DNA from 2 places in the Streptomyces sp. NBC_00237 genome. Region 2 is predicted to be linked to the other one. Evidence: riboswitches for the same ligand, from Rfam matches in the RefSeq annotation. Region 2 holds a riboswitch; the other holds the start of a gene.

Region 1 (7,424 bases), 1.1 Mb from region 2:
CGGCGAAGCCGTGCAGGGGGCGAGGGGCGCAGCCCCCATCCGTGACTCCAGCCCCGTCAGCGTCGAGGCGCAGGAGCGGTGAGGGGCGGCCCGCCGCACGCGCCCCCCGTACCGCGCAACGGCGCGGACGAGCACGGGACGCCCCCTCGCCATCCGCTCCGTAGGATTGAGGAGCCCGTGTCCCAGAAGAGCGAGAAGCCCACGATGCCCCAGAGCCCCGAGCCGCAGGCCCCCGAAGCCGGTCCCGACCCGACCGCCGACGCCGAGGCCGCCGCAGCGCCCGGCCCCTCCCAGGCCGCCGCCGCCCAGCGCGCCGCCGCGTACGAGCGGGCCGAGCGGATGCGTCCAAGGGCGCTGCGCATGTTCCCCGAGGGGACGGGCCCGTCCCCCGACCCCGCCGGATCGCACTTCGAGCGCCGCATCCGCAGCTTCCAGCCGCGCCGCAGCCGGGTCACCACCGGCCAGGGCGAGGCCCTCAAGAAGTGGTGGCCGACCCGGGGCATCGACATCGACGGGCAGAGCGTCATCGACCTGGGCGAGATGTTCGACGGGCTCCCGGTCGTCCTGGAGATCGGCTTCGGGATGGGCGAGGCGACCGCGCAGATGGCCGCCGACGACCCGAAGACCGGCATCCTCGCCGTCGACGTGCACACCCCCGGCCAGGGAAACCTCCTCGGCCTCGCCGAGCGCAACGACCTCTCCAACGTCCGGGTGGCCAACGGCGACGCGGTCATCCTCCTCCGCGAGATGCTCTCCCCCGACTCCCTGACGGGCCTCCGGGTCTACTTCCCCGACCCCTGGCCCAAGGCCCGCCACCACAAGCGCCGCCTGATCCAGCCGGAGTTCCTCTCCCTCGCCGCGACCCGCCTCGCCCCCGGTGCCGTACTGCACTGCGCGACCGACTGGGAGGACTACGCCGAGCAGATGCTCGAAGTCCTCTCCGCGCACCCGGACTTCGAGAACACCCAGGAGGACGGCGGCTACGCGCCCCGGCCCGCCTTCCGCCCGCTCACCCGCTTCGAGGGCCAGGGCCTGGACAAGGGCCACGTCGTCCACGACCTGCTCTTCCGGCGCGTCCCGCACACGAGTTGACGCACCGCTGACGCACAGCTCGACGCCCCGCTGGACGCCCCGCTCGACGCGCCACTGACACGCCGCTTCCCCTCGGCGACTGTCCGAACACGATCGCGAGTGTCAGTGGCAGTCGGTACGGTCGTTGGATGTACGAGACGTACGCATCGCCCCCGCCGCCCGCGGCCCCGGCCCCCGCGCCGGAGCCCGCGGCAGCCGGGCCTGCCGCAGCGCCTGCCACCGGGCCGGGCTTCCTCCGCGGTCTGCGACACCGCGCCTTCTGGCGCAACCGGGCGGTCCGTGCCACCGCGCTGATCCTGCTGCTCGCCCTGTCGGGCCTGATCCTGCTCGCTCTCGTACGGGAACAGACCGGCACCCGGGGCTTCCTCGTCGGGCTCGGCCTGGCCGTCTTCCCGGTGCCGCTGCTCCTGCTGGCGTTCCGCTGGCTGGACCGGGTCGAGCCGGGCCCCTGGCGGAACCTGGTCTTCGCCTTCACCTGGGGCTCCTGCGCGGCGGCCCTCGTCGCCATCACCGCGAACAGCTTCGCCGTGCGCTGGATAGCCGTGGCCACGGCCGATCCCGCCAGTGCGGACACGCTGGGCGCGACGGTGGTGGCCCCGGTCGTCGAGGAGAGCGCGAAGGCGGCGGCGATCCTGCTGGTCTTCCTCTTCCGCAGACGGCACTTCACCGGAATCGTCGACGGCGTGGTCTTCGCGGGCTTCACCGCGACCGGTTTCGCCTTCACCGAGAACATCCTCTATCTGGGCAACGCCTTCGGCGAGGACCAGGAGTTCGGCTTCTCGGGGCTCGGGTCGGTGACGGCCGGGACCTTCTTCGTCCGCGTGATCATGTCGCCGTTCGCGCATCCCCTCTTCACCGTGCTCACCGGCATCGGCTTCGGTCTGGTGGCGCTCGCCCCGGCCCGCCGGATGCGCGGCAGGACCTGGGTGCGGGTCCGGCGCTTCCTGCTCCCGCTGACGGGCCTGCTGCTCGCCATGGGCATGCACGCGCTGTGGAACGGCTCGGCGTCGTTCGGCCCGCTCGCCTTCTACGCCGTGTACGGGCTCTTCATGGTGCCGGTCTTCGCGTTCCTGACCTGGCTGGCGATCTGGACGCGGCAGCGCGAGCTGCGGCTGCTGGGCGCGGAGCTGCCCGCGTACGCCGTCGCGGGCTGGCTGGACCCGGCCGAACCTCTCGCCCTGTCCTCGATGCGGGCCCGCTCGATCGCCCAGGGGCAGGCGGCCCGGGTGCACGGCCCCGGCGCGGCGAAGGCCGTCGCCGAGTACGAGGCGGCGGCGACCTCGCTCGCCTTCCTGCGGTACCGGGCGAGGCGCGGAGCGGCGACCCCCGACCGGGCCGCCGCCTTCCAGGCCCGCGAACGGGAACTGCTCCACCGCCTGTGGGAGCGCAAGCGGATCGCGGGCCCCGCCCTGGTGTACGCGGCGCAGGTCACCGGGCGAATACGGCTGCTCCCGCCGCCGTACCACCCGGCCTACGCCGCCACTTACAACCCGTACAAGACCTACTGAGGCCGTCCGGTCAGGCGGCGGCGACCGTCAGCCTGCTCAGCTCGGCGTCCGTCAGCTGGAGGTCCGCCACCGCGAGCAGCGCCGGGAGCTGCTCGACCGTGCGGGCGCTGGCGATCGGGGCGACCACGGTCGGGCGGGAGGCCAGCCAGGCCAGGGCCACGGACGCGACCTCGGTCTCGTGCGCGGCGGCCACCTCGTCCAGGGCGGCGAGGACCGCACGGCCGCGCTCGGTGGTCAGGTGCTTGGCCGCGCTCTCGGCGCGGGCGCTGTTCACCGCCTCGCCGTCGACGCGGTACTTGCCGGTCAGGAAGCCGGACGCGAGCGCGTAGTACGGGACGGCCGCCAGGCCCGCCTGCGAGGCGACCTCCTGGAGCTCGCCCTCGTACGTGTCGCGGGAGACGAGGTTGTAGTGCGGCTGGAGCGCCGTGTACTTCGCGAGGCCCTCGCGCTCGGCGAAGTCCAGCGACTCCCGCAGCCGGTCGGGCGCGATGTTGGAGGCGGCCACCGCGCGCACCTTGCCGTCCCGTACGAGCTGGTCGAGAGCGGCGACGATCTCCTCGACGGGCACGGTCGGGTCGTCGTAGTGCGTGTAGTAGAGGTCGATGTGGTCGGTGCCCAGGCGGCGCAACGATTCCTCGGCGGCGGCCTTGACGGTGACCGCGCTCAGGCCCTTGTACGAGGGGTGCGCGCCGCCCTTCGTGGCGACGACGACGTCGTCCCGGTTGCCCCGGGCGGCCAGCCACTCGCCGAGGAGGCGCTCGGACTCGCCACCCTCGTTGCCCGGCGCCCAGGCCGAGTAGACGTCGGCGGTGTCGATGAAGTTGCCGCCGCCGGCGGTGTACGCGTCGAGGACGGCGAAGGACTGGTCACGGTCGGCGGTCCAGCCGAAGACGTTGCCGCCGAGGGCGAGCGGGAACACGTCGAGACCGGAGTTGCCCAGCGGGCGAAGAGGGGAGGAAGTCATGTCGTACGACAACCCCCGCGCCCGCCGGGCCTATTCCGTGCACGAGCCACGGATGGGTGGCCCGACGGGTGGGACGGCTCAGACGGTCAGGCCCTTGCCGCGCAGCCAGGCCGCCGGGTCGATGCCGTCGCCGCCGGGCGTGTGCACCTCAAGGTGCAGGTGCACGCCGGAGACGTTGCCGGTGGCGCCCATGTTGCCGATGACCTGGCCCGTGGTGACCTGCTGGCCCGCCGAGACGTTCATCTGCGAGAGGTGGGCGTACCAGACCTCGGTGCCATCCTGGAGTTCCAGCACGATCCGGTAGCCGTACGGCCCCGACCAGCCCGCCGACTTGACGGTCGCGCCGTGCACGGCCTTGAGCGGGGTGCCCGCCTGGCCCGCGAAGTCGAGGCCGGTGTGCTGCCCGGAGGACCACATCGAACCGGCCTGCCCGTAGGTGGCGGTGAGGGTGTACGAGGAGACGGGCAGCGAGAAGCTGGCGGCGAGCTTGGCGAGACGCTCGGCCTCCGCCTTGGCCTCGGCTGCGGCCTTCTCCCTGGCCTCCTTCGCCGCCTGCTCCTTCTCGGCCTGCTCCGCCTTGGCGTCGGCCGCCTTCTGGGCCTTCTTCGCCTCGGCGGCGGCGTCCTTCACGGCCTGCTCGCGGGCCTCCTGCCGGACGGCCTCGTCGGCGGCGGCGCGCTGCTGGTCGGCCTGCTGGAGGATGCGGGCGCGCAGGCTCTCACCGGCGCCGGTGGACTGGCCCCCGGCAGAGGCGTGAGTGGCGGCGGCCGGAGCCGCGGCGACGGCGACGCCCGCGTCCGCTGTGTCATCGTCATCGGCGTCCGTGTCCGCATCCCCGACCAGCGCGCCCACGCCCGGCAGGGACGTGGCGTCCGGCAGCGAGTCGGCGAGCGAGTCGAGGGACTCGGTGATCTGGTCCGGCAGCGATATCGACACGGCGGGCTTGTCCTGCGCCGTGGCGATGCCGCCCGCACCGACGGCGGCGATGACGCCGACGCCCAGGACCGTGGAGCTGCGGGCGAGGGAGCCGCGCTGCTTGGCGACCCGGTGCTTGCCGCGTACGGGGGCGAGGGTGTCGGCGGTGGGGTTCCACTCCTCGGCGGAGGCCGCGGGAGCCGCGGAGCCGTCCGGAGCGTCGAATTCCACGAAGCCCTCGAAGCCTCCGCGAGGCTGCTGCGGGATCTGGGACGCCTGGGGTGAGTGCGGATCCTGCGGTGCATGCGTGACCTGCGGCGCCAGGACGGCGGTGTCCCCGATGCCGGGTCCCGCCTCGTGGTCGTCGTTCGGAACGCCGTACGCCTGGTAGGAGAACCCAGGGGCCGAGAAAGCGGGGGCTGCGGAGGCAGACCTGTTGGACGCCACGGGGGCGCGCTCCTTTCCTTCCTTCTCGCCTACCGGGTTAGCTGACGGGTTCGGAGCAGGAAGGTCTCCTACGGGCCAAATTCAGCCCGATTCACCCCAAATGGTGGTTCCCCGGTTTCCTCACGGAATTCGGCGCACGCGCGCGGCGCCGCCTCTGACGACGGCTGGGACGACCGCACTGCGTTATCGAACGTTAATAGACACACAAGTGGAATTCCAAGCTGTCCCTCTTGATCGTTAACGCTGCGCACGCACCCATGGCCATGACATTCAGGGCGATATGACAACGAATCAGGGCGGAAGCACGGCTCTCCAACCACCCCTTCCGCCCCACCCTTCCCACCCTCGCAAACCCTCCACAACTGATAGATCGTCAATTGTTATGTGAAGAGATCCCTGTCGCGCACACCCCGTGACGGACCGTGCACACCGGTGTGATCCCCCGCCGCGCCGCCCTCCTCCTACGGCCGCTTGACGATCTCCACCGTCCGCCGCCGCCCCGGCTGCCCCACCCCCGGCCGCCCCACCGCGAGCAGCGCCATGTCGTCGGTCTGCTTGCCGCCCGTGTGCACGCGCACATCACTGGTCAGCGCGTCCAGTACGGCCTCGGGCCCGGGAAAGAGCGAGCGCCGCAGCCGCACCGCCGGGTCGTAGAAGACGCCCGCCTGGTCCCGCGCCTCGGAGAGGCCGTCGGTGTAGAACACCAGCGTCGACCCCGGCGGATACGTGAACTCCCGCGCCCGGTCCGGCCAGTCCCCCAGGTCCCCCATCCCCAGCGGCAGCGCGAACTCCTCCGGCTCCAGTACGTCCAGCTCGCCGTCCGCGTACAACAGCAGCGGCTCCGGATGCCCCCGGTTCACCAGCCGTACGACGCCCTCGCCGCGCGGGATCTCCGCGAGCACCGCCGTCGTGAACCCCTCCAGCGCGTCCAGCCCGTCCCGCCGGGTGCCCTCCCGCTCCAGCGCCCGCTCCAGCCGCTGCGCGACGCCCTCCAGGCTGCCCTCCGTCTCGGCCGCCTCCCGGAACGCACCGACCACCACCGCCACCGCCTCGACGGCCTCAAGCCCCTTGCCCCGTACGTCCCCGACCACCAGCCGGACCCCGTACGGCGTGTCCTGCACCGCGAAGAGGTCGCCCCCGATGAACGCGTCGGCCTCGGCGGCCTCGTACCGCGCGGCGATCTCCAGGCCGCCGATCCGGTCCGACGGCGTCGGCACCACGGCCCGCTGCGCCGCCTCCGCGATGACCCGCACCGAGGCGAGCTGGCGGCCACTGCGCCGGACGACCCGGTTGATCAGGATCGCGAGCACGGACACGGTCAGCACGGTGACCAGCTCGGTCACGGCCACCACGGTCGTCATCTCGTCGTCGGCGACCCGCAGCCCGAGGACCGCCAGGATCGAGGCGACGGCGGTCAGCCCGGTGTTGGCCAGCGAGAAGAACGGGGCAGCGACCAACGGGGCCGCCGCGAAGAGCGGGGAGGAGGTGAAGTCGTCCGGCGTCAGCGCGTCGAAGAAGATGCCGCCGACGATCATCAGCGCGGGCAGCGCCCGTACGAACCGCCGCGTCTTGCGCCCGCTCTCCTGCGGAACCCCGCTCCTGCCGTCCCCGGGCCCGCCGCTCGCGTCGCCCCCATGTCCGTCGCGCCCGTACCCCGCCACCGTCAGCTCTCCTGCCCAGGTCCGCACCGGGTGCGGACGGTACCGCTCCCCACCCAGGCTGGCCGGAGCCGCGCCGTACGGCGAATCGACGTCCGCCATGTGGGGGACGGAGCACGTACGCACGGGAACGCCGAAGGCCCGGAACTCAAGGAGTTCCGGGCCTTCGGTGCTATCCAGTAGCGGGGACAGGATTTGAACCTGCGACCTCTGGGTTATGAGCCCAGCGAGCTACCGAGCTGCTCCACCCCGCGTCGGTAAACACAACCCTACGCCATCCGAAGGACCCCTCGCGACCACCTTGCCGCCCGGGACACAGCGATGCCCCCTCTCCCGGGACGGGAAAGGGGGCTTCCGGTAGGCCGCGTGGGACTCGAACCCACAACCAACAGATTAAAAGTCTGCTGCTCTGACCAATTGAGCTAGCGGCCCGCGCGCCCCAGCATAACCGCACGGTGCCGCCGTCCTCACGGCCTTGTCCCTGATGGCCGGGAGCGACCGGGCCAGAAAGACCGGCGTACGGCCCTGCCGGCCCGTCTCGAAAGCCTCGCGGGCACCGGCGGTGCCGGTGCCACCGGTCACCACGCACTGATGTTCCCCACCCAAGTCGCCGGTGCAGAAGAAAAGGGCCCGCTCGGGAAGAGCGGGCCCTTTTCAGGGGGTTACTGCGCGTTCAGGCCGACTCAGCCGTTGCGCTTCCAGCGCGGCTTCTCGTCGCGGCGGCCGAAGGAGCCGGTGCCGGTGCCGGTGGAGCTGCTGCCACGGTGGTCGCCGCCACGGAAGCCGCCGCCGGAGGACGGACGGTCGCCGCCACGGAAGCCGCCCGAGGGGCGCTCGTCA
Region 2 (7,424 bases):
ATCCGGTCTGGCCCCGGGCGGCGGTTCCGGTTCCGGTTCCGCTTCGGGCCGGGGCGGGGTGGACGCCGCCGATCCCGGCTCGGACGCGGGCCTGGACGCGGGCGTCGATTCCCGTACGCCTCCCCAGCCCGGGTCGGGTTCCGTGAAGCCGGACGACCCCGACGTGCGGCCCACGCACGAGACCCCGGGCACCGATTCCGCCACGGACCCGAGCACGGCTCCCACCGAGGACCCGAGCACCGCTCCCACGACGGACCCGAGCACCGGTCCGGACGCGACCCCGAGCGCCGGTCAGAGTTCCGGTCCGGGAGCCGGCCCGAGCACGACGCCGAGCACCGGCCCGAGTGCGACGCCGAGCACCGGCCCGAGTACGACCCCCAGCACCGGCCCGAGTGCGACCCCGGACGCCGGAGCGGGCACCCCCTCCAACGGTCCGTGGGCCTTCCCCGGCGGCCCCTACGCCGCCCCGTGGGCCATCGCCGCCCCCAGCGGGCCCGCCGTCGCCCCGTGGGCCCCCGTCGAGCCCGCCCCCGGCTCCAGCGTCTCGCCCAGCACCGGTCCGACCGGTGAGCGGCCCGCCCCGGGCGCCACCGATTCCGGTACGCACGCCACTCCCGACGCCACCGCGACTCCCGGCACCGGGACCCCGGACACTCCCGACGCCTCCGCCTCTTCCGGTCCGGCCACTTCCGGCGGCGGCAAGCACCGAGGCACTCCCGCCCCCGAGAACTCCCTTCCGGCACCGGGCGATTCGCCCGCGTCCGGCAGTGAGCGCGAGGCGGGCGACGCGGCCGACGAGGGCGACCGCGAGGGCGGCAGGCACGCCTCGCGGGACGGCGGCGGCAAGGGCGAGGACAAGGGCGCGAGCGAGGGCCGAGGCACGGTCGAGGCGCCCGAGTCCGGCACGTACACCGTGCGGCCCGGTGACAGCCTCTGGCACATCGCGGACGAGACGAAGGTCCCCGGCGGCTGGTCCGCCCTCTACGAGGCGAACAGGGACTCCCTCGGCACCGATCCGGACCTCATCAAGCCTGGTCAGCACCTGGAGCTGAAGGACGGTCAGGTCGCCGAGAAGGCGGAGAAGGCCGAAAAGTAGGGGCAGTTAAGGGGGTTATGTCCACTTCTGCGCAAGTGAGACATGAGTCTCTTCGCTCCAACTGGCGTGTCCTCCCTGTGATCTCCCCCTGCGCCCCCTCTGACCTGCGTAAACAGGAGTGATGAGGGGGCAAGTAGGGGGCGGATGTCCCTGATGTGCCTCTTTGAACATCGGGGACTCCTGTGATTACGGTCGTCCTCGCTCGCCACCGGTGAGCACCGGAGCCCGCACGCCGAATCCTGCCGGCGGGCCTCGGCAGCAGTCGTCGCGAAAGCGCCGTAGGCAGGAGCGGGGGACCCAAGGTAAGTGCCGGGCCCGGACGTTGAGAGACGTGCGAGAACGGCTTGGGGTGAAGCCGCCGAAACGGAAGGCCGCAGCAGTGCGGCGGATCCGGACCGGTGGCCGGGCGAACTCACAGCCCGAACCCGACAGCTCACCTCGAAGGCGTCGGTGAGGGAATATCCATGTCGCTTTTCAGCAGCAAGGGCAAGCACCGCCGTCCGTCCAAGGCCACCCGTGTCGCCACCCTGGCGAGCGTCACCGGTGTCGCGGTCGCCGCTCCGCTGATCGGGGCCACCTCGGCCTCCGCCGCCTCCGTCGACACCTGGGACGCCGTCGCCCAGTGCGAGTCCGGCGGTAACTGGTCCATCAACACGGGCAACGGCTACTACGGCGGCCTCCAGTTCACGAACTCCTCGTGGGCCGCCGCCGGTGGCACCCAGTACGCCCCGCGTGCCGACCAGGCCACCAAGGGCCAGCAGATAGCCACCGCCGAGCGCCTGCTCAAGATCCAGGGCCCCGGCGCCTGGGCCTGTGCCGGTGCGGGCAACCTGAGCAACGACGGCGTGGACCCGGGCGTCAGCACCGGTTCCGGTTCGGGCTCGCAGAAGTCCGCCCCGAAGGCTCCGAAGGCCCAGAAGACCGAGAAGAAGCGCCAGGCCCCGGCCGCGTCCCGCAGCGAGACCCGCTCGGTGCCCAAGGTCGAGTCCAAGGCCGGCGGCCCGATCAAGAAGGGCGACGGCGAGTACCAGGTCAAGGCCGGCGACACCCTCTCGATGATCGCCGCGTCCCACCACGTCAAGGGCGGCTGGCAGCACATCGCGGACCTGAATGAGGACGTCGTCTCCGACGCCGACCTCATCTTCCCGGGTCAGCAGCTCCACCTTCGCTGACCCAGCGGGGACCGACGGCCCACCCCCGTCCGTCCCCGCCCCGCGGGAACCCCGGCGGCCCACCCCCGCCCGGTTCCCGCACCGCGGAGGCGGCGGCTCACCCCCGCCGCCTCCGCACCCCGGCCCCGGCCGGGCGCGACTTCCCCCCGAACGCGCCCGGCCGGGGTCTTCTCCGTAACAAGGGCGTACGGCAGGGCTCACCCGTGCGCGACCGCACTCAGGCGTGCATACGGGCCGTACTCGGGGATGAACAGATCCGTAACGCACGGTGATGCCGACAGGGCCCTTCGTCCTGTATTACAGGCATTCGGGCATCTTTTCGTCCCAGCGTGCGGTCGATCGGCTGGCTGTTGCCCCGGAGCCGGTTAGGCTCTTGACGCAAGGCCGAAAGCGACCCTGCGCCGTGTGCCCCTTCAGGGGCCCGCCCCTTTGCGTCACATCCCATAAGGAGATGCTCGTGCCGTCCATCGACGTCGTCGTAGCCCGGGAAATCCTGGACTCCCGAGGCAACCCCACGGTCGAGGTCGAGGTCGGCCTCGACGACGGCAGCACGGGTCGTGCTGCTGTTCCGTCCGGTGCCTCCACCGGTGCCTTCGAAGCCATCGAGCTTCGTGACGGTGACCCCAACCGCTACATGGGCAAGGGTGTCGAGAAGGCCGTCCTCGCCGTCATCGAGCAGATCGGCCCGGAGCTCGTCGGCTACGACGCGACCGAGCAGCGCCTGATCGACCAGGCGATGTTCGACCTCGACGCCACCGAGAACAAGGGCTCGCTCGGCGCCAACGCCATCCTGGGCGTCTCCCTCGCCGTCGCGCACGCCGCCTCCGAGGCCAGCGACCTGCCGCTGTTCCGCTACCTCGGCGGTCCGAACGCGCACCTGCTGCCCGTCCCGATGATGAACATCCTCAACGGTGGGTCGCACGCCGACTCCAACGTCGACATCCAGGAGTTCATGATCGCCCCGATCGGCGCGGAGTCCTTCTCCGAGGCCCTCCGCTGGGGCGCCGAGGTCTACCACACCCTCAAGAAGGTGCTGAAGACCAAGGGCCTGTCCACCGGCCTGGGCGACGAGGGCGGCTTCGCCCCGAACCTGGAGTCCAACCGCGCCGCGCTCGACCTCATCGTCGAGGCCATCAAGCAGGCCGGTTACATCCCCGGCGAGCAGATCGCGCTCGCGCTCGACGTCGCCGCGTCCGAGTTCTACAAGGACGGCACGTACGAGTTCGAGGGCAAGTCCCGCTCGGCCGCCGAGATGACCGAGTACTACGAGGAGCTCGTCTCCGCGTACCCGATGGTCTCCATCGAGGACCCGCTGTACGAGGACGACTGGGCCGGCTGGAAGACCCTCACCGACCGTCTGGGCTCCAAGGTCCAGATCGTCGGCGACGACCTCTTCGTCACCAACCCGGAGCGTCTGGCCCGAGGCATCGAGGAGGGCTCCGCGAACGCCCTCCTGGTCAAGGTCAACCAGATCGGTTCGCTGACCGAGACCCTCGACGCCGTCGAGCTCGCCCAGCGCAACGGCTTCAAGTGCATGATGAGCCACCGTTCCGGCGAGACCGAGGACGTCACCATCGCCGACCTCGCCGTCGCCGTGAACTGCGGTCAGATCAAGACCGGCGCCCCGGCCCGCTCGGACCGCGTCGCCAAGTACAACCAGCTGCTGCGCATCGAGGAGATCCTCGACGACGCCGCGGTGTACGCCGGTCGCTCGGCGTTCCCCCGCTTCAAGGGCTAAGGGCTACTAGGGCCCCAGCTTCCGTACGTCCCCGTACCCGGTCCCGTACCGTGTGCGGGGACGTCGGCGCGTAACGGGGAGGACATCGGGATGGCCGGGAAGGGCTCGAAGGGCTCGAAGGGCAACCGCGACCGGTTCTCCACCACGACCAGGCTGCGCCTGCTCGGCGAGCAGACCGCAGCCCGCGTCTACCGTTCCCAGACCCGCCGCCAGGCCCGCCGCTCCCGGCTCACCGGCCGGGCCGCCCTGCTGGTGCTCGTGGTGTGCACGCTGGTGGTGGCTCTCGCGTATCCGATACGGAGCTACTTCTCGCAGGCCACCGAGATCGCCGACCAGGAGCAGGCCAGGAACGAGGCCGAGCGGCGCGTCGAGCAGCTCCGCGACGCCAAGGCACGCCTCCAGGACGACGCGTACATCGTGCGGCTCTCCCGCGAGCACCTGCACTACGTCAAGCCCGGCGAGACCGGCTTCACCATGTACGACCCGAAGGCGCCGGGCGCCGGGCAGCGTCCGGAGGGGGACGAGGCCGCCGACCGGCCCTGGTACTCCAACGTCTGGGGCGGCGTCGACGAAGCCGACCGCCGCGAACCGTAGACCCCGAGCAGACCCTCATCTGAACAGCCAGCACAGCCAGCACAGCCAGCACAGCCAGCGCAGACTGAACAGCCAGCACAGACCGACAGAAGGCACGCATGCAGACCCCGCCCCCGATCACGCCGCGCACCGAGCCCACCGACCGGGACATCGAGGCGTTCAAGCTCCAGCTGGGCCGCCCGCCGCGCGGACTGCGCGCGATCGCGCACCGGTGCCCCTGCGGCAACCCGGACGTGGTCGAGACGGCCCCGCGCCTGGAGGACGGCACGCCGTTCCCCACGCTCTACTACATGACCTGCCCCCGGGCCACGGGCGCCATCGGCACCCTGGAGGGCTCGGGCCTCATGAAGGAGATGCAGGCGCGCCTCGCCACCGACCCGGAGCTGGCCGACCAGTACCGGGCCGCGCATGAGGACTACCTCAAGCGGCGCGACGAGATCGAGGAGCTGGTGGGCTTCCCCAGCGCGGGCGGGATGCCCGACCGGGTGAAGTGTCTGCACGTGCTGGTCGGCCACTCGCTGGTCGCGGGCCCCGGCGTGAACCCCTTCGGTGACGAGGCCCTGGCCGTCCTCCCCGAGTGGTGGGCCAAGGGCCCCTGCGTGACCCCCTGCACCGACCAGGCCGAGGAGACCGCCCAGTGACCCGGGTCGCCGCCGTCGACTGCGGTACGAACTCCATCCGCCTGCTCGTCGCCGACGCGGACCCCGCCACGGGCGAGCTGGTCGACCTGGACCGCCGGATGACCATCGTCCGGCTCGGCCAGGGCGTGGACCGTACGGGACGACTCGCCCCCGAGGCCCTGGAGCGGACCTTCGCGGCCTGCCGCGAGTACGCGGAGATCATCAAGGCGCACGGCGCGGAGAAGATCCGCTTCGTCGCCACCTCCGCCTCCCGGGACGCCGAGAACCGCGCGGACTTCGTCTCCGGGGTCCTGGACATCCTGGGCGTCGAGCCCGAGGTGATCTCCGGCGACCAGGAGGCCGCGTTCTCCTTCACCGGGGCCACCAAGGAGCTGGCCGGACGCGCGGAGGACTATCTCGTCGTGGACATCGGCGGCGGCTCCACGGAGCTCGTGGTCGGGCGGGAGAGCGTCGAGGCGGCCCGCTCCGTCGACATCGGCTGCGTACGCCTGACCGAGCGGCACCAGCCCTCGTCGCCCGCCACGGCCGAGCAGGTCGCCGCGATCCGCGCGGACGTCTCGAAGGCCCTGGACCTGGCCGCCGAGACCGTTCCGCTCACCGGCGGGCCGCGCACGCTCGTCGGCCTCGCCGGATCGGTGACCACGATCGCGGCCATCGCGCTGGGTCTGGAGGAGTACGACTCCGAGGCGATCCACCACGCGCGCATCCCGTACGAGAAGGTCCGGGAGATCACTCGGTCGCTGATCGCCGCGACCCACGACGAGAAGGCCGCGATCCCCGCGATGCACCCCGGCCGGGTCGACGTCATCGTCTCCGGGGCCCTGATCCTGCTGGCCCTGATGGAGCGCGTCCAAGCCTCGGAAGTGGTGGTCTCGGAGCACGACATCCTGGACGGGATCGGCTGGAGCATCGCCTGATCCCGCAGGCTCGGACGGACTGACCCGACGGGTCGCCGGACGAACTTCGTGAAGTTCTTCACAAGGAAAAGGGGCCCGATGGGCCCCTTTTTCGCGTCGAAGGGCCGAAGGGGTGGGCCCTCGGACCCGAGTAGGCGCATAACGGACTGTTCCGGGCGCGTTACCGACGTATGAATCAGATAAGTGGTTCAGCGGTCGCCAGGTGCCATCGGGCCAGTTGGGAAGGGGTTTCCAACGACTCCCGGTGCCGGGTGGTTCCCCCTGTGGAGCATGACCTGGGTCACGTGGGCCGCGCAGTGTAGCAGAGGGTCCCGGAGAGCTTGTGAAGGGGCTCACGAGGGCACCCCTCCGAGGGGGTGGATACTCGATTCCATGAGCACCACGGAGCGTCCCAGGATCCTCGTAGTAGGCGGTGGGTACGTAGGCCTGTACGCGGCACAGCGCATTCTCAAGAAGATGCGTTATGCGGAAGCGACCGTCACGGTCGTCGACCCGCGCTCGTACATGACCTACCAGCCCTTCCTGCCCGAAGCCGCCGCCGGCAACATCTCGCCGAGGCACGTCGTCGTACCGCTGCGACGCGTCCTTCCCAAGGCCGAGGTGCTTACTGGTCGGGTCACCACCATCGATCAGGACCGCAAGGTCGCCACGATCTCCCCGCTGGTCGGCGAGACGTACGAGCTGCCCTTCGACTACCTGGTCGTCGCGCTCGGCGCGGTCTCCCGCACCTTCCCGATCCCCGGCCTCGCCGAGCAGGGCATCGGCATGAAGGGCGTCGAGGAGGCCATCGGCCTGCGCAACCACGTCATCGAGCAGCTCGACAAGGCCGACTCCACGCACGACGAAGAGGTCCGTCGCCGGGCGCTCACGTTCGTGTTCGTCGGCGGTGGCTTCGCGGGTGCGGAGACCATCGGCGAGGTCGAGGACATGGCCCGCGACGCCGCGAAGCAGTACAGCAACGTGTCGCGCGACGACATGCGCTTCGTGCTCGTCGACGCCGCCGACAAGATCCTTCCCGAGGTGGGCCCGGACCTGGGCCGCTGGGGCAAGGAGCACCTGGAGAGCCGGGGCATCGAGATTCACCTCTCGACGTCCATGGACTCCTGCGTCGACGGCCACGTCGTGCTGAAGAACGGGCTCGAGGTCGACTCCAACACCATCGTGTGGACCGCGGGCGTCAAGCCGAACCCGGCGCTGGCCCGTTACGGCCTGCCGCTCGGCCCGCGTGGTCACGTCGACACCCAGGCCACCCTCCAGGTGCAGGGC

The links. Region 2 has a riboswitch for cyclic di-AMP ahead of OG897_RS04695 (transglycosylase family protein). Riboswitches for the same ligand answer to the same signal wherever they lie in the genome.
Region 1: another riboswitch for cyclic di-AMP. It lies ahead of OG897_RS00065 (M23 family metallopeptidase); the one in region 2 lies ahead of OG897_RS04695 (transglycosylase family protein).

The regions. Positions count from the first base shown of each region.
Region 1 is NZ_JAPEMT010000001.1:14,899-22,322, forward strand. It holds gene trmB (tRNA (guanosine(46)-N7)-methyltransferase TrmB) at 340-1,092, shown strand; gene OG897_RS00055 (PrsW family intramembrane metalloprotease) at 1,221-2,600, shown strand; gene OG897_RS00060 (aldo/keto reductase) at 2,611-3,564, opposite strand; gene OG897_RS00065 (M23 family metallopeptidase) at 3,643-4,710, opposite strand; cyclic di-AMP (ydaO/yuaA leader) riboswitch at 4,938-5,071, opposite strand; gene OG897_RS00070 (PP2C family protein-serine/threonine phosphatase) at 5,388-6,686, opposite strand; tRNA gene OG897_RS00075 (tRNA-Met) at 6,765-6,838, opposite strand; tRNA gene OG897_RS00080 (tRNA-Lys) at 6,943-7,016, opposite strand; gene OG897_RS00085 (DEAD/DEAH box helicase) at 7,268-7,424, opposite strand, start outside.
Region 2 is NZ_JAPEMT010000001.1:1,076,127-1,083,550, forward strand. It holds gene OG897_RS04690 (transglycosylase family protein) at 1-1,096, shown strand, start outside; cyclic di-AMP (ydaO/yuaA leader) riboswitch at 1,361-1,558, shown strand; gene OG897_RS04695 (transglycosylase family protein) at 1,561-2,268, shown strand; gene eno (phosphopyruvate hydratase) at 2,720-4,006, shown strand; gene OG897_RS04705 (septum formation initiator family protein) at 4,097-4,600, shown strand; gene OG897_RS04710 (DUF501 domain-containing protein) at 4,699-5,241, shown strand; gene OG897_RS04715 (Ppx/GppA phosphatase family protein) at 5,238-6,158, shown strand; gene OG897_RS04720 (NAD(P)/FAD-dependent oxidoreductase) at 6,531-7,424, shown strand, end outside.